DNA from 3 places in the Cognaticolwellia beringensis genome. Region 2 is predicted to be linked to each of the others. Evidence: predicted binding sites of a transcription regulator. Region 2 holds the regulator's gene; each other region holds the start of a gene.

What was found. Region 2 encodes MetJ, which represses methionine synthesis genes. Its sites were predicted from a motif close to TAGACGTCTAGACGTCTA; they were not measured.
Region 1: B5D82_RS18280 (cystathionine beta-lyase) is a predicted target of MetJ. The motif match lies at 3,707-3,724, and genes of this name have one in related genera.
Region 3: msrA (peptide-methionine (S)-S-oxide reductase MsrA) is a predicted target of MetJ. The motif match lies at 2,712-2,729, and genes of this name have one in related genera.

What each region holds. Positions count from the first base shown of each region.
Region 1 covers NZ_CP020465.1:4,337,255-4,344,937, forward strand. The annotation lists gene B5D82_RS18270 (endonuclease/exonuclease/phosphatase family protein) at 1-781, shown strand, start outside; gene B5D82_RS18275 (alkaline phosphatase) at 859-2,289, shown strand; gene B5D82_RS18280 (cystathionine beta-lyase) at 2,395-3,573, opposite strand; gene B5D82_RS18285 (DNA polymerase II) at 3,866-6,313, opposite strand; gene dinG (ATP-dependent DNA helicase DinG) at 6,397-7,683, shown strand, end outside.
Region 2 covers NZ_CP020465.1:2,323,433-2,331,115, reverse strand. The annotation lists gene B5D82_RS09880 (TorF family putative porin) at 1-461, shown strand, start outside; gene metL (bifunctional aspartate kinase/homoserine dehydrogenase II) at 590-3,097, opposite strand; gene metB (cystathionine gamma-synthase) at 3,203-4,360, opposite strand; gene metJ (met regulon transcriptional regulator MetJ) at 4,591-4,935, shown strand; gene B5D82_RS09860 (hypothetical protein) at 5,163-5,420, opposite strand; gene B5D82_RS09855 (VOC family protein) at 5,543-5,965, opposite strand; gene B5D82_RS09850 (malic enzyme-like NAD(P)-binding protein) at 6,107-7,348, opposite strand.
Region 3 covers NZ_CP020465.1:540,335-548,017, forward strand. The annotation lists gene B5D82_RS02235 (tetratricopeptide repeat protein) at 1-741, shown strand, start outside; gene msrA (peptide-methionine (S)-S-oxide reductase MsrA) at 2,094-2,654, opposite strand; gene lipA (lipoyl synthase) at 3,059-4,027, opposite strand; gene lipB (lipoyl(octanoyl) transferase LipB) at 4,017-4,613, opposite strand; gene ybeD (DUF493 family protein YbeD) at 4,753-5,016, opposite strand; gene B5D82_RS02265 (serine hydrolase) at 5,347-6,534, opposite strand; gene B5D82_RS02270 (septal ring lytic transglycosylase RlpA family protein) at 6,760-7,674, opposite strand.

The DNA.
Region 1 (7,683 bases), 2.0 Mb from region 2:
CAATGATAACAAAGCTGGTGAATTGCCGAATGATGCTTATGGCTATGGGCTTTTCTCAGGGCACTTTGCGATGGCATTGTTATCAAAACACCCTATTGTTGAAGAAAAAATCAGAACATTCCAAATGTTTAAATGGCGTGATATGCCCAATGCTTTAGTGCCAGTAAATCCGGACTCAAAAACACCTTGGTTTAATCAACAAGCCTGGAACAACTTTCGACTATCATCTAAATCTCACTGGGATATACCAGTTAACATCAATGGTCATGAATTACACATTTTGGCTAGCCATCCTACCCCTCCGGTATTTGATGGGCCAGAAGACAGAAACGGTAAACGAAACTTTGACGAAATTCGTTTCTGGAGTGATTACCTAACGCCAAGTGCTGCCAGTTATATTTATGACGACAACAAGCAATTCGGCGGGTTAGCTGAAAATAAAGCTTTTGTTATTTTGGGTGATTTAAATGCTGATGCTTTTGATGGTAATGCCATTAAATCGGGCATCAATCGCTTAATAAATCATCCTCGTGTTGTAGATCCCAAGCCAAGTAGCGAAGGGGGTAAGTTACACCGCAAGGATAACCCAAACGCAAAATACCATACCGCATTCTGGGGCATGCGAGCAGATTACGTTTTACCGGCGAAAGCGCAATTTAAGGTACTGGGTTCAGGTATATTTTGGCCAAAAGAAAGTGAAAATGAATTTCGTTTAATTAAAGACCGAGCGGCTTCATCTGATCATCGACTTGTTTGGGTTGATGTTGCATTTAAAGAATAGTTTATCAGCACAAATAGCAGCTTAATGAACTCTACATTAAGTCGTTACATTTACTTATTAAGTTAGCGGATATAAAAATGAAAAAAATCATTCCAACGTTATTAACTAGTCTATTGGTCATATCTTGTAGCCAACTGCAAGCGACAAGCCATGCTCCGGTAAACACAGTGACGAGTAACATACCAAAAAACATTATTATGGTTGTTGGTGACGGTATGGGGCCGGCTTACACCACTGCCTATCGTTATTACAACGACAACCCAGCAACTCCAGAAATTGAACAAACGGTTTTTGACCGTAACTTCACGGGTACAAGTAGCACCTATCCAGCCCCTGAATCAGGTTACGTGACAGACTCTGCGGCGAGCGCAACAGCCCTTTCTACCGGCGTAAAAACCTATAATAATGCGATTGGTTTAGATATCAACAGACAGCCAATTGAAACGGTTTTGGAATATGCGAAACAAAGCGGTAAAAAAACCGGTGTTGTGGTTACTGTCCAGATAAATCATGCCACACCCGCTTCTTATTTAGCACATAATGTCCATCGCTATAACTACAACGCTATTGCTGACAGTTATATTGATGATGGCATAAAAGCCGATTTATATTTTGGTGGGGGCTGGGAATATTTTATCCGTAAAGATAGAAACTTAGTCAATGAGTTTATTGAGTCAGGCTTTCATTATATTGACAAATATAGCGACATTAACAGTATTCCTGAAAATATGCCGGTGTTGGGTTTATTTGATAAAACCAATTTACCTTGGGCATTAGATGACACGAACAAGCACCGTTTATCGCTGATGACGAAAGCGGCAACAAAACAGTTAGAAAATAAAAATGGCTTTTTTATGTTAGTTGAAGGTAGCCAAATTGACTATGGTGGACACGCTAGAGATATTGCTGCAGCCATGGCAGAAATGGATGATTTAGCAAAAACTATTGAATACCTTGAGGCCTATGTTGCAGAAAATCCAGATACTTTAGTGGTGATCACAGCCGATCATAGCACTGGTGGTTTAACTATCGGTAAAAAAACTGAACGTTCAGACCCTAACATTAATAGTAAGTACCTATGGAAACCTGAGTTTTTAAGAACCATGACCATGTCACCAAAAACCATCGCTATGAGGTTCACTAATGAAGACTTATCTTTGGCACAGGTTAATGACTTACTGTCATTCGACATATCATCTCAGGACTTAAATAATTTACAGCAAGCTAAACTCAGTGATAAAGATATCGTAAAACAATTCAGTTTATTATCTGCTGCCGATAAAAAAGGGAAAAGAACACCTAAAAATCACCAGTCAGTACTGAATGTAATTACAGAAATAATTGATATGAAAACAAATACCGGTTGGGGCTCTATTAGCCCATCTGGCACACATACTGGTATCGACGTGCCGGTATTTGCGTTTGGTAAAGGCAGTGAAATGTTTAACGGCTTTCAAGATAATACCGATATTGCCAAGAAAATATTTACCCTGTTAGGTAAAAAGTAAAACTGTTTTACTTAAATTTCTCCTGAAGTTTACCTAAAAAAATGCCGAGTACTTTACTCGGCATTTTTCATCTATTGGTTTTAAAAAGTAAACTAAACTTTTGACCTATGGCGTTAATGCGGCATTAAAGCGTGTAAAGCCTTGTTCCAAGTCGTCAATTAAATCATCAACATTTTCCAAACCAACATGTAAACGAATCAACGGAAATTCATATTTCCAAGTTGTAGCAGTACGCATGCTGTTTACGTTTGAAATACCTAAAATAAGACTTTCAAATCCGCCCCATGAATAACCCATCTTAAAGTGATCTAAACCATCTAAAAATGCGGTTAATGCAGCCTGATTACCTTTGTTTAATACAAAAGAAAATAAACCATTTGAGCCACTGAAATCACGCTTGAATTCTTCATGACCGGGGCAAGAAGGTAATGCCGGGTGCAAAATGGTTTCTACCTCTGGACGAGATGATAACCAATCGGCAATTTTCAGTGCACTGGCTTGATGCTGCTGTAAACGCACACTTAGGGTTCTAATACCACGCATGGCAAGGTATAAGTCATCGGGCGAAGTACATTGCCCCATAATATAACTACTTTCGCGCAATTTTGGCCAATGCTCAGCGGTTGCTGTTGCTGTGCCTAACATGACATCTGAATGACCAACAATGTATTTTGTTGCCGCTTGAATTGAGACATCAACACCGTAATCAAAGGGCTGAAAGTTTACGCCCGCTGACCAAGTGTTGTCTAACATCACAATACAGTTGTGGCGGTGTGCCACTTGTGCAATCGCTGGTACATCTTGCACTTCCATGGTAATAGAACCAGGAGATTCAAGAAAAACCACGCGCGTATTAGCTTTAATTAATGACTCAATACCTTTACCTATCATGGGATCATAGTAGGTGGTTTCAATACCCAACTTTGCTAATATTTTATCGCAATAATCACGCGTTGGTTCGTAAGCTGTATCAACCATGAGAATATGATCGCCAGTTTTAACAAACGCCAAGATGGCATTAGTAATCGCCGCAGTCCCCGACGGATATATTGCACAACCTGCTCCGCCTTCTAACTCGGTCATGGCATCGCTAAAAGCAAATGACGTTGACGTACCACGCCTGCCATAAAACAAAACCTGGTTCGTTTTATTTGCTGTCGCATGTTTCATTTCTTTAACTGAGTTAAAAACTACCGTAGATGCACGTTCGACAGGTGGGTTAACCACACCACGAGTCCATTGGCTTTTGCGGCCAGCATTAATGAGCTTAGTTTCTTTTTTCATGTCTGAGTTACATTCCATGGTTATAGTTTTGGCGCATCGCTTGGTTTAAAAGCTCGTCCTTTGAAATCAAGCAAGAGCTAAAATTTATGTCGCCTATATCTGATCTTTTCACGCTAAGGTTCGAAAATATATATAGCTATCTAGCCATCTATAATATTTATATCGTGAATCAGCTAAAGAAGCACGCTTTATTTTGTCATAAGTTTTGTAAGAACATAGTCGCCTTGATTATTAAGCACAGTCAGAATCATCTTTAATGGCTGAACACTCTTATTCAGCTGACAGTGTTCAGTTAAAACAAATTCATCTGATTATTCGTGATCTCGTCAAAACTGGTGTTAATAAAAGGCAAAATTGCGTCCGCCACCGCCAACAACTGACGATCAATGTAAAATTGATAATCTAAAGCAGCACTTTGACAGCCCTTCGCTTGAGGACCATTGACGGTCATCACATACTCAATCCAGCCTTTATTTTGATATTTAAGCGGCTTACCTTGCTGCTTATATATTTCATCGGCTAACCTTGCAGCTCTGACATGTGGTGGTACATTTTTCACATAAAGCTCCAATTTTCTGCGTAAACGTTTACGGTAATAGAGTAATTCATCGTGCTTTCCCGCTAAGGTATCAGCAACCATTTTCTTTACATATTCGACAACAGGTTCATTATTAAAAATTTTCCAGTACAAGGAACGTTGAAACTGTTTCGCCAATTCAGTCCAATCGGTTCGAACACTTTCTAAGCCTTTAAAAATTAATTGTTGCTCTTCACCTTTTTGCACTAGCCCTGCATAACGCTTTTTTGTGCCAACATCTTGCCCACGAATGGTTGGCATTAAGAACTTAATAAAGTGGGTTTCAAATTCAATTTCAAGCTCGCTAACAATATTGAATTGGTCTTTGAGCAATGCTTGCCATTTTTGATTAATGTATTCTTGTAACGTTTTACCAAGCGCCCTGCTGTTATCTTCACTTTGATCATCGCCAACATGCACAAAAATCGAATCAGTATCACCGTAAATCACTTGGTAGCCTTTCGCTTCTATCCATAATTTAGTGGTTTTTAAAATACTGTGACTGCGCTTTGTTATAGAGCCCGATAAACGAGGATCAAAGAATCGGCAGCCTGTTGAGCCTAAAACACCATAAAATGAATTCATGATAATTTTTATGGCTTGCGATAAGGCGGCATTTTTGTCTTTTTTAGCGATATCACGTTCTTTCCACAGCTCAGTGATAATACCGGGTAAAAAGTGCTGTTCTCTGGAGAAATAAGCACCATCAAAGCCCTCTATCGCTGTTTCTGGCGACCTTAAACCTTCAATCAAGCCCATAGGGTCGATATTAAAACTACGAATAATACTGGGATATAGGCTTTTAAAATCTAACACCAACACATTTTGATAAAGCCCAGGGGTAGAGTCCATGACAAAACCGCCCGGAGATTCAAAGCCTTGATCGCCATCGCCCATGTTAGGGGCAACATAACCACTACGGTGTAATTTTGGTAAATATAAATTAGTAAAAGCTGCTACCGAACCGCCAAACCTATCAATAGATAAACCGGTTAATTGGGCTCTTAACATGGCGAATTCTAATAACTGAGTCTGCTTAAAAATGAGTACAACTAAACGACAATCTTCTAAATTATATGCGGCGAGTGCGGTTTTATCATGGTAAAAGTTATCGGTTATTTCCTGTAGTCGGTTATCTACATCATCAACTTTTTTACCAATACCTAACAAAGTATTCGCGACATTATCGAGTGAAAAACTCGGAAAGTTATAAGTAGCGGTTTTTAATAAATCAATACCATCGAGTATCACACGGCCATTAATTTCAATAAATTGCTGATCACTGGCTTGGTTTTTTCGCCAATAAGGCGTTCTGCCATCGCGCCCAATGGCAAACTTAATTCCATGTAAATCGTAGCGTTTCTGTAATAAATCAAAATCAAAGTTGATCACATTCCAGCCAATAATAATATCGGGGCTGTACTGAGAAAACCAAGCTAATAAACTGACAAGTAATTGTCGTTCATTAGCTTGCCATACAATCTCAACAGCACCCTTTTTAAGTTGCTCGCGTGCTATTTCTTGTTCATTGGCAATCATCAGCACTTGCTGACAATGGTCGCTGTATAAGCCGATGGAATATAATTCACCCGACATTGAGCACTCTATATCGAGTGAAACTGTCGACAGCGCTATGTCCGTTTGAAGTGTTTTATCAATAGGTTTACATCTAGCTTGCTCATAGCGTCTATAGTCTTTGCTGTGTAAAGATATTAATGGTGCTTGTTGACCAAAAAAAGTCATGTCTGCGGTAATAAAACGTTCCATTAAAAAGCGATCATCAGGTCGAATGTCATCTTCGTAACATTTAACTCCCTTTTGCTTAAGGGCTTCTCGCGCTTGATAAAACTCTCGCAAGGTTAAAAAATAGAATGCAGCGACGTTCGCTTGGTTAAATGCTTTTAGTGTTAGTGGTTTTATTTCGTCTACTTTAATACTTTGTTTAGCCAAAATATCGTTAGCATGATTTACATCACTGACCTCAACAAAAAATACAGCCCGTTCGTTATCAATAACCAGCTGTACTGGACCTTGCGGCGTTCTCAGCCATAAGATTATTTCTATATGATTATTACGATCGCTAGCGCTGCGAGTCAAAAGAAATCCGCGCATGCCAGCTAGCGATGGTGCTAATTCAGGAGATTGTTCAGGAAAATGTTGCATTAAGTGTTCTAATTATTCATAACAAACTGTTAATATATACAGCAGTGTAAATCATCTATTGTCGATAGGAAACTACAGCCGCGATGTTAAGCGATAAAATTAAGCAAGTCATAAGAACCTCCTACAAAGCCATAGGTGAAAACCTGACCAACTTTAACCCACGTAAGCAGCAAACCTTTTTAATTGCTGAAATTGCTAAAACTCTGGCGGGTGATTACGATAAAGTACGTAAAATAATTACTATTGAAGCCGGTACCGGCACCGGTAAGTCTTTAGCCTATGCGCTGGGTTCTATTCCGTTGGCATTAAGTCGCGACAAAAAAGTCTGCATCGCCACCGCTACTGTGGCATTGCAAGAACAATTAGTTGATAAAGATTTACCGTTTTTAAAAAAACACAGTGGTTTAGATTTTAATTTTACCTTAGCAAAAGGCAGACAACGTTATGTTTGTCGGCAAAAGCTTGCACAGGCTGTTGCTAATGACGATAGTCCACAAGCTGGCTTTACCTTTGCAGAAAAACCGCAAGCCAGTGATATTCGTACTTTAAATAAAATGCATAAAGCACTCAATGATAATACTTGGCCGGGCGATATTGATGCCTGGCCCGAGCCAATTAATCATCATATTTGGCAACAAATTCAAGCTGACAAACATAGTTGTTTAAAGCATTTGTCAGATCATAGTCATTGCCCATTTCATAAAGCCAGAGAGAGCATGGAAGCAGCTGATGTTGTCGTGGTAAACCACAGTTTACTGCTCGCTGATTTAGAGTTGGGCGGTGGCAGAATATTATCGGCTCCTGAAGACACTTTTTACATTATTGATGAAGCACATCACCTACCAAAAGTAACGCGTGACCACTCTAGTGCAACCCTAACCATCAAGGGAGCCCTTGATTGGCTTAGTAAGTTGCAAGAAACCGGCGATAAAATCGCAGCGCTAGTAAAATCCAACAGCGCTATATCACCATCAATAAAACTGGCGGATGATTGCCAAGACATATTATCTGATATGCAAAAAGTGCTCAGTTTTATCGATAATAATCGTAGTATTTATTTCCATCAATCTTCGTCAAATAGTCCGCTTAAGCAAAGCCAAAATCAAGCGTTACAATACCGTTTTGAAAACGGTATTGTGCCAAAATCATTAAAGAATTGGGCCGAAGATTTAACTGATAGTTCAAAGAAGTGTTTAGCGCATTTGAACAAGCTTTATAACTTGTTAATGGAGTCGGTTAAAGACGGCGACACCCAAATGTATTTAGCCGAGCCTTTGTTGGCTGAATCGGGATTTATGATCCAACGTTTAGAAAACTTCAATTCACTGTGGCAAATGTATGCCAAAACAGATAGCGAGAAAGGTGCGCCT
Region 2 (7,683 bases):
AAAATAGTGGTTTTTATATTGGTGCATGGGGAGCTGACGTGCAAGCCGGTTTAGAAGTCGATATATATGGCGGTTACAATGGCGAACTTGACAGTGGTTTAGGCTATAACGTTGGTTTTACTAGTTACCAATACACCGGTGACTTTGACACTTCTTATAATGAAGTAAACTTAGGTTTAAGCTACGGAATGTTTTCAGTGACTTATAACGTTGGTGAGTGGGAAGTAGAATCTGGTGCTGACCAAGACTATGATTTCTTCACAGCTAAAGTTGAACATGAAGGTTTTTATGCCCTTTATGGTACTTGGGGTAAAGATTTTGACGGTGATTACCTAGAATTAGGCTACGGAACAGAAGTTTCAGGTTTCGATGTTGGTATCGCCATTGTCGCTAACTCAAAAGAGTTATCTGGTGCCCAAAGTGACGAAAACTTGGTATTTAGCATTGGTAAATCTTTTTAAGATATAGCGACTGACCGCTGACAAAATATTGAATAATAAAGAGTTGATAGTTTTAATATACCCATCAACTCTTTATTATTACTTACCCCGTAAGCTCGTAAATTTATCTACGATGTTTATCAGCCAGTTTAATTTAATCCTTTGATTTTAACTTGCTGATGACGATGATTTAACTGCTGACAAATAGTGACCAAATCAGCATGAATTCCACCCGCAGTTACATCACGCCCTGCGCCCGGACCACGAATAATCAACGCATTATCTTGATACCAATCACTTTTAATTTGAAAGACGTTATCGCAAGGCGTTAACTGTGCAAAGGCATCATTTTCACTTAATTCTTCTAAGCTCACTTTCGCTGTCACCTGATCATTTTCACTTATAAACCTGGCTACATAACGAATAACACAAGTTTTATCTTGCGCCTGCTTTAAGCGTGATAAAAACATTTCATCAAGCTCTGACGTTCGTTCAAGAAATTCTGCTAACGAGATATCACGTAAGGCCACTGGTACTAAGCTTTGACAGTCAATGTCTGCTAACGATAACTCAAAGCCAGCACAACGAGCGAGTATTAATAGCTTACGCTGTACATCTCTACCTGATAAATCTTCTCGTGGATCTGGCTCTGTGATCCCTTGCGATAAAGCATCACTTAGCAGTGCCGAAAATGGTGTTACGCCATCGTAATACTGAAATAACCACGATAACGTACCAGAAAATATGCCAGAAATTTCCGATATTTGATCGCCACTATTCAATAACTCTTTAATCGTTGAATTAATAGGTAAGCCCGCACCAACCGTAGTATTACCAAGCCAGATACTCTTATTTTTTTCGGCTGTGGAGATCAGTTGTTGATAGTTTTCTGTGCTTGAAGAGGCTGCCCATTTGTTCGCGCCAATAACGTGTATACCACGAGCAAAAAACTCTTGATACAAATGGCTAAAGGCTTCACTGGGTGTGATATCAACAATAATCAATTCATCATAAGGATGACTTGTTAACCAAGCTAACAGCTGTTCACTGTCATATTGTTGAGCTTGTTGTTGATAATGTTCCAGCGCATTGGCTACATCTATGCCATCGGTATTAATTAACGCTTTGCTAGCACCGACTAAACCAACCAAATGCACATTTTCTAAGCCTGAAACACGTGCAATTTGCTTTGGTAACATGGTTAAGAATCGTTGACCAATGTTACCTAAACCTGCGACGACAAGGGCAATGTTTTTGGCGTCTTTGGTCATATCAGCGTGCACATTGTTCAGTACTTCACTCGAGCAAAGCTCAGGCAAAATAGCAATATAACTATGTTCATTAAAAGAATGTAGAAAATGTAAGGTTTGCTGATGCTTAAGCGCCCTTTTAAACCTCGCGCGCATGTCACCTTGTTTGGCGACACCGTGACCCACAATGGCAATAATCGCTACAGGCTTAAAAGTAACTTCAGTGTCATGGCTTGCTAGCCATTGGCTAACCGACTTTTGCTGCTCCTGCGTTACGACTATGTAGCCTTCGTCAAGATTATAACAAATCGGTGCAAACTCACTGACCGCTAATTCTCCAGATTTAGCGAAGAAGCTGGTTGATTTTGCTAATATTAAATCGTTTAAACTGGTGACTGACAGTTCTTGTTTTGCTATTTGGCCAAACTTGCCTATCTCACTACCGCTAATATCGGGGGCAAAGCTGCTGGCAACATGTAAATGGGTATTATGGTTGGTTAATGGCTGCAAGGTTTTTGCGTGCAGTACAGGATTACCTAAGCGGCCAAGTTCATTGGCAACCGCATTCGGTAGGCGGTGCAACTTTCTCGCTGACGGAACAACACGAGGGTCTGCACTATAAATACCATCAACATCGGTCCAAAGCGTTACGTTACGCGCGCCTGACAATGCCGCCATTATAGTTGCGGAATAATCACTACCGTTCCGCCCCAAAGTACAAGTTTGCTGTTGTTTATTACGCGCAATATAACCAGTAACTATGACCAGTTTGTCTTGTTGTCGACGCTGAGAAAAACCTTTTTCGCTCTCGCTATAGTCAATAGCGCAATTTTTTTCATCTTTTAGTAACAGAAACTCTCTCGCATCTAACATATAGCTAGGACAAACACTTTCACTCAATACTGCCGATAACAAACGTGCTGACCAAAAATCACCAAACGCTAATAGGTCATTTTCATAACTAACGGGATCACTAAGTAAGTTTGCTGAAAGTTGGGCTATGTTGTCGCTCAGTAAAGATTTTAGTCTCGCGGCGCTACTGGCATTTAATAGCTCATCAATCAATAAGGCCTGTGCAGTCTCAAGTGTTGTAATAGTCTCAAGTAATTGCCGGTGTAAGGTCTTTGCTTCTTTTGCCGATCTTGCTTGTTCAGGGTTAAGTAAAGTAACTTCCTGGAGTTCAACAGAAATTTGATATAGTTTAAATAATGCATCAGTCGTATTACCATTGGCAGACACCACAATAATGTCATTTAGCTGGCAATGCTGACGAATAATTTCAACCACACGTTCAATGCAAGCACTAGTCGCTAAACTACTACCACCAAACTTATGAACATTGCAGCCAATTTTGACCAATTTATTTTTTGAAGGGCTGAGCGTTACCGCTGTATTTGAATCAATCATTTTAATACCAAGGGCCACTGTATTTATCTGCCCAATTTAAAAATTTACTTTGTGCTTAGTCTGCTTATTGCGAATAAGTAAGACTAAGCACCACATCAAACTGAACTACAGTTGGCTTGCATCAAGCGCTTGAGAAAGGTCTGCAAGCATGTCATCTATATCTTCAATACCTACTGAAATTCGTACTAATGACTGGGTAATACCGGCAGCCAATTGAGCTTTAATTTCCATACCGGCATGGGTCATGGTTGATGGATGACTGATCAAGCTTTCAACGCCACCTAATGATTGTGCCAAAGTAAAAAATTCCAGTTTATCGAACAAAACTTTAACGGCTTCAACGCCACCTTTAAGTTCAAAGCTCATCATGGCACCAAAGTCATGTTGCTGTTTTTTAGCTAAGGCATGTTGTGGGTGATCCGCTAAGCCTGGAAAATAAACTTGTTCAACTGCCGAATGTTGCTGTAAAAATGCGGCGACCGCATTGGCATTTTCTTGATGCTGCTTCATTCTGATAGGCAATGTTTTTAGACCACGTAGAGCTAGGAAACTATCAAACGCTGAACCTGTAATGCCAATACAGTTTGCCCACCAAGCCAGTTCTTCACCTAGCGCTTGCTCTTTGGTCACTAAAACTCCGCCAACCACATCGCTATGTCCATTAATGTATTTAGTTGTAGAATGAAAAACGATATCAGCACCCAATAAAAGTGGCTGCTGTAAAACGGGTGACATAAAGGTGTTATCAACTGCAACTAATGCACCCACGTTATGGGCCTGTTCAGTTACAGACGCTATATCGACTAATCTCAGTAAAGGGTTGCTCGGCGATTCAATTAAAACTAATTTTGGTTTCTTCGCCAATGCTTGTGTTAAGGCCGCTTGATCATTTTGGTCTACCACCACTAAATTAAACAGTTCGCGTTTTGCCAAATGGGTAAATAAGCGAAAGCTGCCGCCGTAACAGTCATGCGGAATAACAATCGTATCTGTAGGACTCAGTAATTGGCAAATAAGATGCACTGCTGACATACCCGTGCTGGTAACAATGCCTAAAGCACCTTGCTCTAAATCTGCAATAGCTTGAGCAAAAGTGGCGCGTGTTGGGTTACCGGTACGTGAATAATCAAATTGACGTTTTTCATTAAAACCTTTCAGTGCATAAGTACTTGAAAGATGAATAGCTGGAATAACAGCACCGTGTTGTTGGTCACTATTAATGCCCGCTCGAACAGCGGTAGTGGCAAATTTTTTCTCGCTCATGTGTACTCCAGTATTGGTACTTTTCTATTTAGATGTTTGGACGTCTATCAATCTAAATGGTTTAAGTTCTGGGGTCAAGAACTTTAGACATCTAAACTTCTACACATTCGTTATTGACTCGCGCCCCACAACCAGTAAAATCAACTAGTAAGAATAAACTTATCGCTAACTGGTACACCAGACAAGCTAAATATAAGTTTTTCGTAATCATTTAAGTTTGAGGAATATTCATGGCAGAGTGGAATGGCGAGTATCTTAACCCATACGCCGAACACGGGAAGAAAAGTGAACAAGTAAAAAAGATCACCGTGTCTATCCCTTTACGTGTTTTAAAAGTGCTCACTGATGAACGTACACGTCGACAAGTCAATAACTTGCGTCATGCAACCAACAGTGAACTATTATGTGAAGCATTTTTACATGCTTTTACTGGCCAGCCTTTGCCAGACGATAGTGACTTAGCAAAAGACAACACACAAAAATTACCCGCAAGTGTACGCAGAGCTTTAGAAGCACAAGGTGTAACCGATTTTAGCGAGTACGAAACAGAAATTGAAGAAGAAACAGAAGATTAACCGGGTAAATAAATCCTGGCTTTCTAAAATGACAAAAGGCGCTTAATGCGCCTTTTTTATTGCAAAAAATTGTTTATGCTAATTTAATTATCTTTACGAATACCAATTGAAATAAATAATCCATCATTCTGAAATGATCTAAATACCAAACAAAAATTTAGCCTCTAGTTATTCTACGATTAAAAATGAATAACTAATAAGTCCAATAGAGCTTTATATAATTAGCCTTAATTCTTATCTATCAATAACTTTCCCTTAATGACATCGACTAAATTAGTGGGCAGCTTATCTAAGATTTTACCTGAAATGTAACCATAAATGCATACAGGGGCTACCAGTAGTATAAAAATAAAACCACAAATCACCATGCCTATAGCGATTATCTCATTTGAAAACAATGAAATATAAACTATAAATAAGAATAGCATTGAGACTAACCCACCTAAAATACGCAAAACCTTGTTGATTTGTATATTTGCTTCCATGCTACGATCATCCTTTAAGTATAAAATTTAACCTATTATGGATGTAGATCTGTAGTTTTGCCACTAAAACAGTGGTTAGTTATGCTTAATTTTGCGAAGTTTCAATCAATAAAGCTTATATCTTATGAATCATTACCAGCAGCATTATTCAACTGCAATAAGTCCCACTTAGTGCCATACAAGTCTTTAAATACGACTACCGTGCCGTATGCTTCGACACGTGGTTCTTCGTTAAACTCAACACCTTGGCCTTTCATAGCTTCGTAATCACGCCAAAAGTCATTAGTTTGAAGAAATAAAAATACCCGACCTCCTGCTTGGTTGCCGACTGATTGTTCTTGCTGAGCATTACTGGCTTTAGCCAGCAATAGAGTTGTGCCATTAGCATTTGGAGGAGATATTTGAATCCAACGTTTACCTGCACCTAAGTCAGTATCTTCAATGAGCTCAAAATTTAATTTTTTGGTATAGAATGCAATCGCATCATCGTAGTCTTCAACCACGAGGGCAATATTGGCGATTCGTTGCTTGATAGGGATGGTCATTTCTGCTCCAAAGCCAAGACATAGCTAAAATTAGTCAGCTCTAAGCTATCAGTGCCAAGCTGTCAGTTAAAACAAAAGCCACATTGGTGTCTATGTTTTGTCTAACTGATAGCTGACTACTGAAGGCTCAAAACTTATAACTTAACCGTTATAGTTTTCTGGCATGGGAAGCGCAGCGACACCAGAGTCAACAGCGGCTTGAGCAACGGCAATGGCTACAGCTGAACGCAAACGTGAGTCCATAGGCTTAGGAATAATATAATCTTTACCAAAGGTTAAGCTGTCACTGCCACTCGCTGTTAATACTTCAGCCGGTACAGCTTCTTTTGCTAAGGTTCGAATGGCATGAACTGCGGCTATCTTCATTTCATCATTAATGGTACGAGCTCGCACATCTAAAGCACCACGGAAGATAAATGGGAAACATAGCACGTTGTTTACTTGATTCGGATAATCTGAACGTCCTGTCGCGATAATTAAATCATCACGCGTCGCCAAAGCAAGTTCAGGCTTAATCTCTGGGTCAGGATTCGAACATGCGAAAATTACTGGCTTATCGGCCATCAGCTTAACATGTTCAGCCGATAATACATTAGGACCAGATACACCAACAAACACGTCAGCACCGTCAATGGCGTCTTCTAAGGTGCGTTTATCGGTATTGTTAGCAAATAACGTTTTATATTCATTTAAATCGTCACGACGAGTGTGGATAACCCCTTTAGTGTCGAGCATATAAATCTTTTCACGTTGTGCGCCACATTTAATCAATAATTCCATACAAGCAATTGCCGCAGCACCCGCGCCCATACAAACAATGTTGGCATTGCGTAATTCTTTACCTTGAATTTCTAGTGCATTGATCATACCAGCAGCGGTTACAATAGCCGTACCATGCTGGTCGTCATGAAATACCGGCACTTTACAACGCTCAATTAATGCTTTTTCAATCACGAAACATTCAGGCGCTTTGATATCTTCTAAGTTGATACCACCAAAACTGTCGGCAATATTGGCAACCGTACTAATAAAGTCTTCTACCGTTTTATGCTTAACTTCAATATCAAAAGAGTTAATGCCAGCAAAGCGTTTAAATAATAAAGCCTTACCTTCCATGACAGGTTTAGCGGCCATTGGCCCTAAGTTACCTAAGCCTAAAATAGCAGTACCGTTGGTGATAACGGCAACGGTATTACCTTTGCCGGTATATTTATAAACATCATCTGGATTTTCAGCAATGGCACGAACAGGCTCAGCTACACCAGGGCTATAAGCGAGTGAGAGATCTTGGCTTGTTTCAGCTGGCGTCGTTAATTCAACACTAATTTTGCCCGGCGTTGGGTATTGATGATAATCAAGTGCTTGTTGGCGAAGATCTGTCATGTCTATTCCTTTTGTGAGGTGAGTGTAACTCGTGCGTCTTATCGATGAGTTTTAGTTGATGCTTTTATTGCTGTTTACATGTTATTGCAATGCGTTGGCTAATTTCAAGCTATTTTGTATATATTAATTAGCTACAAGCTATAATAAATATAGCCTTATAAGTTTTTTATTTCATATAAGCTAGCTAAATATTCTACATATATTACTCACTATTCATAGATAAATAGCGATTAGAATGTTTTATCAAATTATAAGTAAGTTAATGTTCAAGTTAATGCTTAAAGCTCCTACCCTTACTGGCATTGATTCCCGTTTGTATCATTTCATGACAGATA
Region 3 (7,683 bases), 1.8 Mb from region 2:
GAAAGTGTTGAACTAAGAGATAAGTTGACTAGTGCATTGGCTAATTTTAGCGACACAATACTATTCACTACAGTTGATTGTGAAACTCAGGGACAAATAGCTCAACAATTTGGTATTCAAGGTTTACCAACTGTCATTTTAGTGAAAGACGGCCAGCCCCTTGATGGTCTAACCGGACCACAAACAGATGAAACCATTAATGAGTTTTTAGGTAAATATTTACCCAAAGAGCAAGATATTTTATTGTCGCAAGCTAACGAACTTTTAGCAGCAAACAAAGTTGCTGAAGCATTTCCTGTTATCACTCAAGCTTTCCAACTTGATAACGAACGCGCTGATATTAAATTAGTACTGGCTAATGTATATATTCAAACTGGTAAAATTACAGAAGCAGAAGCGTTGCTGAAAAGCATTAAAATGGTCGATCAAGACAGTAGTTACCAATCATTAATGGCAAGATTAGAGTTAGCAAGTCAGGCAGCTGATTCTCCTGAGATTCAAGCGCTGGAGCAACAGTTAGCAAGTGAGCCTGACAATGTTGAGTTGCAACAAAAATTAGCCGCGCAATATAGCCAAGTAAATCGCCATGACGAAGCACTGTCAATGCTGTTTTTACTGGTACAAAAAGATGGCGCAGATACAGCCAGTAAAGATTTATTACTTGATGTATTGAAGTCTTTACCTGATGGTGATGCATTAGTCAGTAAATATCGACGTAAGCTTTATACCTTAATGTATTAACAATTTATCAAGTATACCTATCAACTAACCAAGATGATTGGCCTCAATCCAACCAAAACCTAATCGGCAGCAAGCCATCCAGCTAGTTATGGTTGGTGCTTTGCTGCATCGGTACTATATCGTTGTAGGTTGGCATTTATGCCGTCATGTGTGGTGTTTATATATTCAATAGAGCGATGGGCTGAAGCCCAACCTACAAAAGAGTTGGAAAGAGCTGGCAGTTAAAAAGCCCTGATGGTTTTTAATCGTTGGCGTTGTTATGGTAGGTCGGCATTTATGCCGTCATGTGTGGTGTTTATATATCCATAGAGCGATGGGCTGAAGCCCAACCTACAAAAGAGCTGGCAGTTACAAAGCCCTGATGGTTTTTAATCGTTGGCGTTGTGATTGTAGGTCGGCATTCATGCCGTCATGTGTGGTGTTTATATATCCATAGAGCGATGGGCTGAAGCCCAACCTACAAAAGAGCTGCAAGAGCTGGCAGTTAAAAAGCCCTGATGGTTTTTAATTGTTGGCGTTGTTATGGTAGGTCGGCATTTATGCCGTCATGTGTGGTGTTTATATGTTCAATAGAGCGATGGGCTGAAGCCCAACCTACAAAAGAGCTGCAAAGAGCTGGCAGTTAAAAAAACCTGATGGTTTTTAATCGTTGGCGTTGTTATGGTAGGTCGGCATTTATGCCGTCATGTGTGGTGTTTATATATCCATAGAGCGATGGGCTGAAGCCCAACCTACAAAAGAGCTGGCAGTTAAAAAAACCTAATGGTTTTTAATCGTTGGCGTTGTTATGGTAGGTCGGCATTTATGCCGTCATGTGTGGTGTTTATATATTCATAGAGCGATGGGCTGAAGCCCAACCTACAAAAGAGCTGCAAAGAGCTGGCAGTTACAAAGCCCTGATGGTTTTTAATCGTTGGCGTTGTTATGATAGGTCGGCATTTATGCCGTCATGTGTGGTGTTTATATATTCAATAGAGCGATGGGCTGAAGCCCAACCTACAAAAGAGCTGCAAAGAGCTGGCAGTTACAAAGCCCTAATGGTTTTTAATCGTTGGCGTTGTTATGGTAGGTCGGCATTTATGCCGTCATGTGTGGTGTTTATATATTCATAGAGCGATGGGCTGAAGCCCAACCTACAAAAGAGCTGGCAGTTACAAAGCCCTGATGGTTTTTAATTGTTGGCGTTGTGATTGTAGGTCGGCATTCATGCCGTCAAATTCGCTGGTAGCAGAGTAAAAATTTTGCTTAGTTAATACGATTAGCTAAAACCAATACAAAACCTACAAGGAAACGGCAGCAAAACAGCAGGCAAATAAAATTGCGGCTTTGCGTGTAGGCCTACATCATATTAATTAACTCGCTTCATCCATTAAGTTTTCATCTTTTAATAAATGGGCAAACTCGCTTAGAAACTTTTGAATTTTCTTCGCTACCACTAGCTGACAATACTTATTTTCTGGGTTATTGGTTACATAATCTTGATGGTAATCTTCAGCACTATAAAAATTATTTTCCGCTTTAATCAATGTGACTATTGGGTTCTCAAAACATTGCTGATCATGTAGTTGAGCAATTTTAGTTTCGGCTATTTCTTGTTGCGCCAAGTTGTGAAATAAGATTGTTGAGCGATATTGGCTACCGATATCATCACCTTGTCGGTTCAGTGTTGTTGGATCATGAATAGCAAAAAATACCGTTAATAACTGCTCGACACTCAATTGCGCTGGGTTAAAGGTTATTTGAACGACTTCTGCATGATGACTATCACCGCTGCACACTTGCTCATAACTTGGGTTTATAATATCGCCATCAGCATAACCACTGGTTACAGACACAACACCTTTAATGCGGGCAAAAATATTTTCGACACACCAAAAGCAGCCAGCGCCTAACGTTATTTTTTCGATGCTCATTTTCTTCCTCTTTTACCCATGTAATTTGCGTTGTTAAAAGTTATTTAATAAATCAACAGGACGTTTAGACGTCTATGTTGGTGATTTTTAGAAGATATCACCTAGACGTTTAGATGTCTATATGTTTTTTGAAGTTTAGTTTAATAATACCAATCATTAAGTTTTTAATTTACTAAATTGGTAATAAATACTTAACCTGATCTCAGGATAAGGTATATAGCAGATCATCTAGGGGAGGTTGATTCGTCACGAAAAAGAGTCGTCGTTTTATAGACAAAGGTGGTCGTTAAAAGGGAGGTGGTTTAATGAAGCAGAATTATCTAGGTTACTGGTAATGAAGATAATAAAAAAGCTAGAAGTGTTAGCTTCTAGCTTTGTGGGGATTATTAATGCGCTAGTGAGTATTACTTTACTTCTTCACCCGCAGCTTGTTTATCTGCATGGTAGCTTGAACGCACAAGAGGACCACAGGCAGCGTGATCAAAGCCCATTTTATCCGCTTCACGTTTAAACATATCAAAGTCGTCAGGATGAACGTAACGTTCAACTGGCAAATGATGTTTACTTGGTTGCAAGTATTGTCCAATGGTTAACATAGTAACGCCGTGAGCACGCAAATCGCGCATTACTTGTAGAATTTCTTCATTAGTTTCACCTAAACCAACCATTAAACCCGATTTAGTGGGTACGTTTGGATTTGCTTCACCAAATTTTTTCAATAAATCTAAAGACCATTGGTAATTAGCGCCAGGGCGAGCTTTGGTATATAAACGCGGAGCAGTTTCTAGATTATGATTGAATACACCAGGTGGATGCGTATTTAAAATCTCTAAAGCACGATCCATGCGACCACGGAAATCCGGCACTAAAATTTCTACTTTTGTATGTGGAGAATGCTCGGCAATCTCTGTAATACAATCAACAAATTGTTGTGCGCCGCCATCACGTAAGTCATCACGATCTACTGAGGTGATAACTACATATTTTAATTTCATGTCTTTTAGCGTTAAGGCTAATTTACGCGGTTCTTCTTTATCTGCAGCAAGTGGGCGACCATGGCCAACATCACAAAATGGGCAACGACGAGTGCAAATGTCGCCTAAAATCATAAAGGTTGCGGTGCCGTGGTTAAAACATTCAGATAAATTTGGGCATGACGCTTCTTCACAAACAGAATGCAAATTATGCTTACGTAGTGCGGCTTTTATACTATCAATACGCTCTGAGCTTTTTGGCAATTTAATACGTAACCAATTAGGTTTTCTCAGCATGGTTTCGCGCTCAGAAGTCACAACCTTAATAGGAATATGGGCCATTTTTTCGGCATCGCGTAATTTAGTGCCTGGGGTAATGCGTGATGATTTAGTGGTCATGTACTGTTTCCAATCCCGTTTGATAAGATAAATGCTGAGTGTCTAATAATTCACTAAGGTGTTTAACCAGTGATTCACCCGCTTGATCTACTGTGGCAGGGCCCTGTAAATCGATTGTTTGTATCATTTCTAAGCCTTGGTAACCGCAAGGGTTAATGCGTAGAAATGGTGATAGATCCATATTTACGTTTAATGCTAAACCATGAAAAGAGCAACCTTTGCGCACGCGTAGTCCCAAAGAGGCAATTTTTTTATCGTCAACATAAACACCCGGAGCATCCGGCTTTGCTTTTGCATTGATGCCAAAATCAGCCATCGATGCTACGATACCGTTCTCTATCAATGTGACCAACTGTCTAATGCCCATTTTTCTGCGGCGTAGATTGATCATAAAGTAGATAACTTGTTGACCGGGACCGTGATAGGTGACTTGTCCACCCCTATCTACTTTCACTACTGGAATATCACCAGGCATCAAAAGGTGCTCGTCTTTACCTGCTTGCCCTTGGGTAAACACTGGTGGGTGCTCTACCAGCCAAAGTTCGTCAGCGGTATTGTCGTCTCGATTATCGGTGAAGTTCTGCATAGCATGCCAAACATCGACGTAGTCGAGGTTATTTAGTTGCCGAATAATCAAAGTGTTTTTCAATGTATATCTCTATAAATTCTGTAGTGTTTATTATATCCAAATAATAACTGGAATACACCGTAAAAACCGAATAGCATCAAAGTACGTAGCGCACTTGTTCAATGGCGTTCAAGGTTTTATATATTGTTTCTATATGTTCTTTACTTGTCACGGTAACAGCCACGGCAATTGAGTGATAATTACCTTTTGAGCTTTGTTTGATTTTTGGTGCATAGTCACCTGGCGTGTGTTTTTGTAATTCACCGACAACAAGATCTGGCAGTTCGTCACACGCGATACCCATAACTTTAAAGTTAAGTACGGTGGGGAAATCTAGTAATTCATCAAACTTAGTATTCATTTCTTTTCTCTTCAATCGGTAAAACAACGCTATGTTAGGTGTTTTAAAATGTCTGGAATATTGGATAAATGCTTATAAACCAAGCCATTTAGTGGTAATTCATTTGTCTACATGTGCAAATTGGCGATATTTTAACACTATTTGTTACGAATGTGACCCATAGCCGCTAATTTGCTTATCTTTATTGAGTATAAGTGAGGGGGATATTATCTAATATCAATGGATAGTCGTGATTATATTTATTAAGTAGCCGCCGCTAAAACATAAAAACTCAGCCTAGGCTGAGTTTTTGATAGCAATTAATATTAATCAAGCAAACATTGATTAATATTAATTAGCAAACTGAAGTTTTACATAGTCCATTAATTTATTGAACATGCTGCCTTCATTAACTTCTTGGAGTGTAACCAATGGGTATTGGGCAATATCTTCACCGTCAAGTTGCAAAAATAACTTACCTACAACTTCACCTTTTTGCAGTGGCGCTGTTAATTGTTTGTCTAATTCAAAATTAGCTTGTAAGTTTTTACGTTGACCTCGAGGAATGGTAATTGGCGTATTAACCATAATACCTAAATCAACTTCTTTGCGATCGCCCATCCAAACACGGTCACTAACAAATTTTTCACCGGCTTTATATGGTGTGTAAGTTTCGTAAAAGCGAAAACCGTAGTTTAGTAATTTTTTGCTCTCTACTTTACGTGCACGTTCGCTGTCTGTACCCATAACCACACTGACTAAACGCATGTCGCCCTTAGTGGCCGAAGTGACTAAACTATAACCCGCTTGAGATGTGTGGCCGGTTTTTAATCCGTCAACATTCATGCTTTTATCCCACAATAAGCTATTGCGGTTATATTGCTTAATATTATTATAAGTAAAAGACTTTTGCCTATAGAGTTTATATTCTTCTGGCACATCGCGAATAAGAGCAATAGCTAATGTCGCCATATCGCGAGCAGTAGTTTTGTGCTCTTTACTGTCTAAACCGTGGCTATTTTCAAAAAAACTACTGTACATGCCTAATTGCTCAGCGTGAGCATTCATTAACTGGGCAAATGCGCCTTCACTACCGGCAATATGCTCTGCCATAGCGACACAAGCGTCATTTCCTGATGCAACGATAATACCTTGGTTTAGTAAGCTTACCGGTACTTCTGTGCCAACTTCAATAAACATTTTTGAGGACTCAGGGAAATTTTTCGCCCAAGCTTTTTCGCTAATTCTCACAGGGTCATCATTATTGATGTTACCACTAGCTAATTCTTTACCTATGATGTAACTAGTCATCATTTTGGTTAAACTTGCTGGTGCTAGTAAAATATCGGCATTACTTTCAGCGATAACCTTACCTGTCGCGTAATCAATTAAAATGTGACCTTTAGCATTTACTTCTGGAGCTGATGGAATAATAGTTTGAGCATGAGAAAGAGAGCAAACGCTTAATAATACAGAGCCTAAAAAAGTTAATAACTTTATTGATTTTTTAGGTACTTGAGTAACTTTGAGTTGGGGCATAATTGTCCTACAGCACTATCGATTAATGGAAATTATAAATATTTGATGGAGTATAACATTATTCAATTTTAATTCTAATGAGCTCTAACATCAATTTGTTAACCTTGATGTATTTCGCTGAATATTTGTACACCTCATCTAGCGGTGAAATCATTATATCGCTAAAATTAATGGGCAAAACTTAATTGCTAACAGAAAATAAACATGTTTTATAAGGTTTAAATTTTATTTACGAATAAAAGCTTTAGGGTGACCATTGTCTTTAATCACTAATAATAATTGCTTTACTTCATCATTGCTTTCTATCGGACCTACAAGCACACGAAAAATTCCATTTATTTCTTCTATTTGTGTGCCACTTTGATGTTGCTTAGATAATATCTTGGCAAGTTTAGTCGCTTGCGTATGACTTTTGCTAGCGAATACCTGAATGTACTGCGCTTTTAAGGGGGATTTAACAGGTGATATTGATGTTTTAGCTATATTTTTTTCTGTTGCTATTACTTGTGTAACTGTTGAGACCGGTGCTATTGGTAAAGGTGTTATTTGTGCTGCATTATCGTTTAAGCGCGGAGTATTGTCTTGAAGTTGTGCTAAACCAGCGGGAGAAAAGTCATTAATGGCCGAAATAGTGACGTTAGCCGTGCCCGTTTTTAACATATCAAGTTTATAGGCTGCGCTGTAAGACAAATCGATAATGCGGCTTTGGTGAAATGGTCCTCGATCATTGACCCTAACAATAACGGATTTACCATTACTATTGTTAACTACCTTCAAATAAGTAGGTAAAGGCAAGTTTTTATGGGCGGCGCTCATGGCGTACATATCGTAAATTTCGCCATTAGAGGTTAAATGGCCATGAAACTTTCGGCCATACCAAGAGGCAGTGCCGGTTTGGCTAAAGTTTTCTGCAGTTTCTAATACTTGATAATGCTTGCCAAATACTTGGTAATGCTTGTTGCCACCTCGGCTATGCGCTTCAGCTCGCGGTGTTGCATTATGAAGTTCACTGGCGTTTGGTAAGCGCGTTGGAATACTGTCATGTTTTTGTTGGTAGCGGCCATGGTTAGTACTACAGGCCGAAACCATTATCAATAGTAACCAGAGATAGATACTTTGGGGTATGTTTAGTTTCGCCATGAAATACCA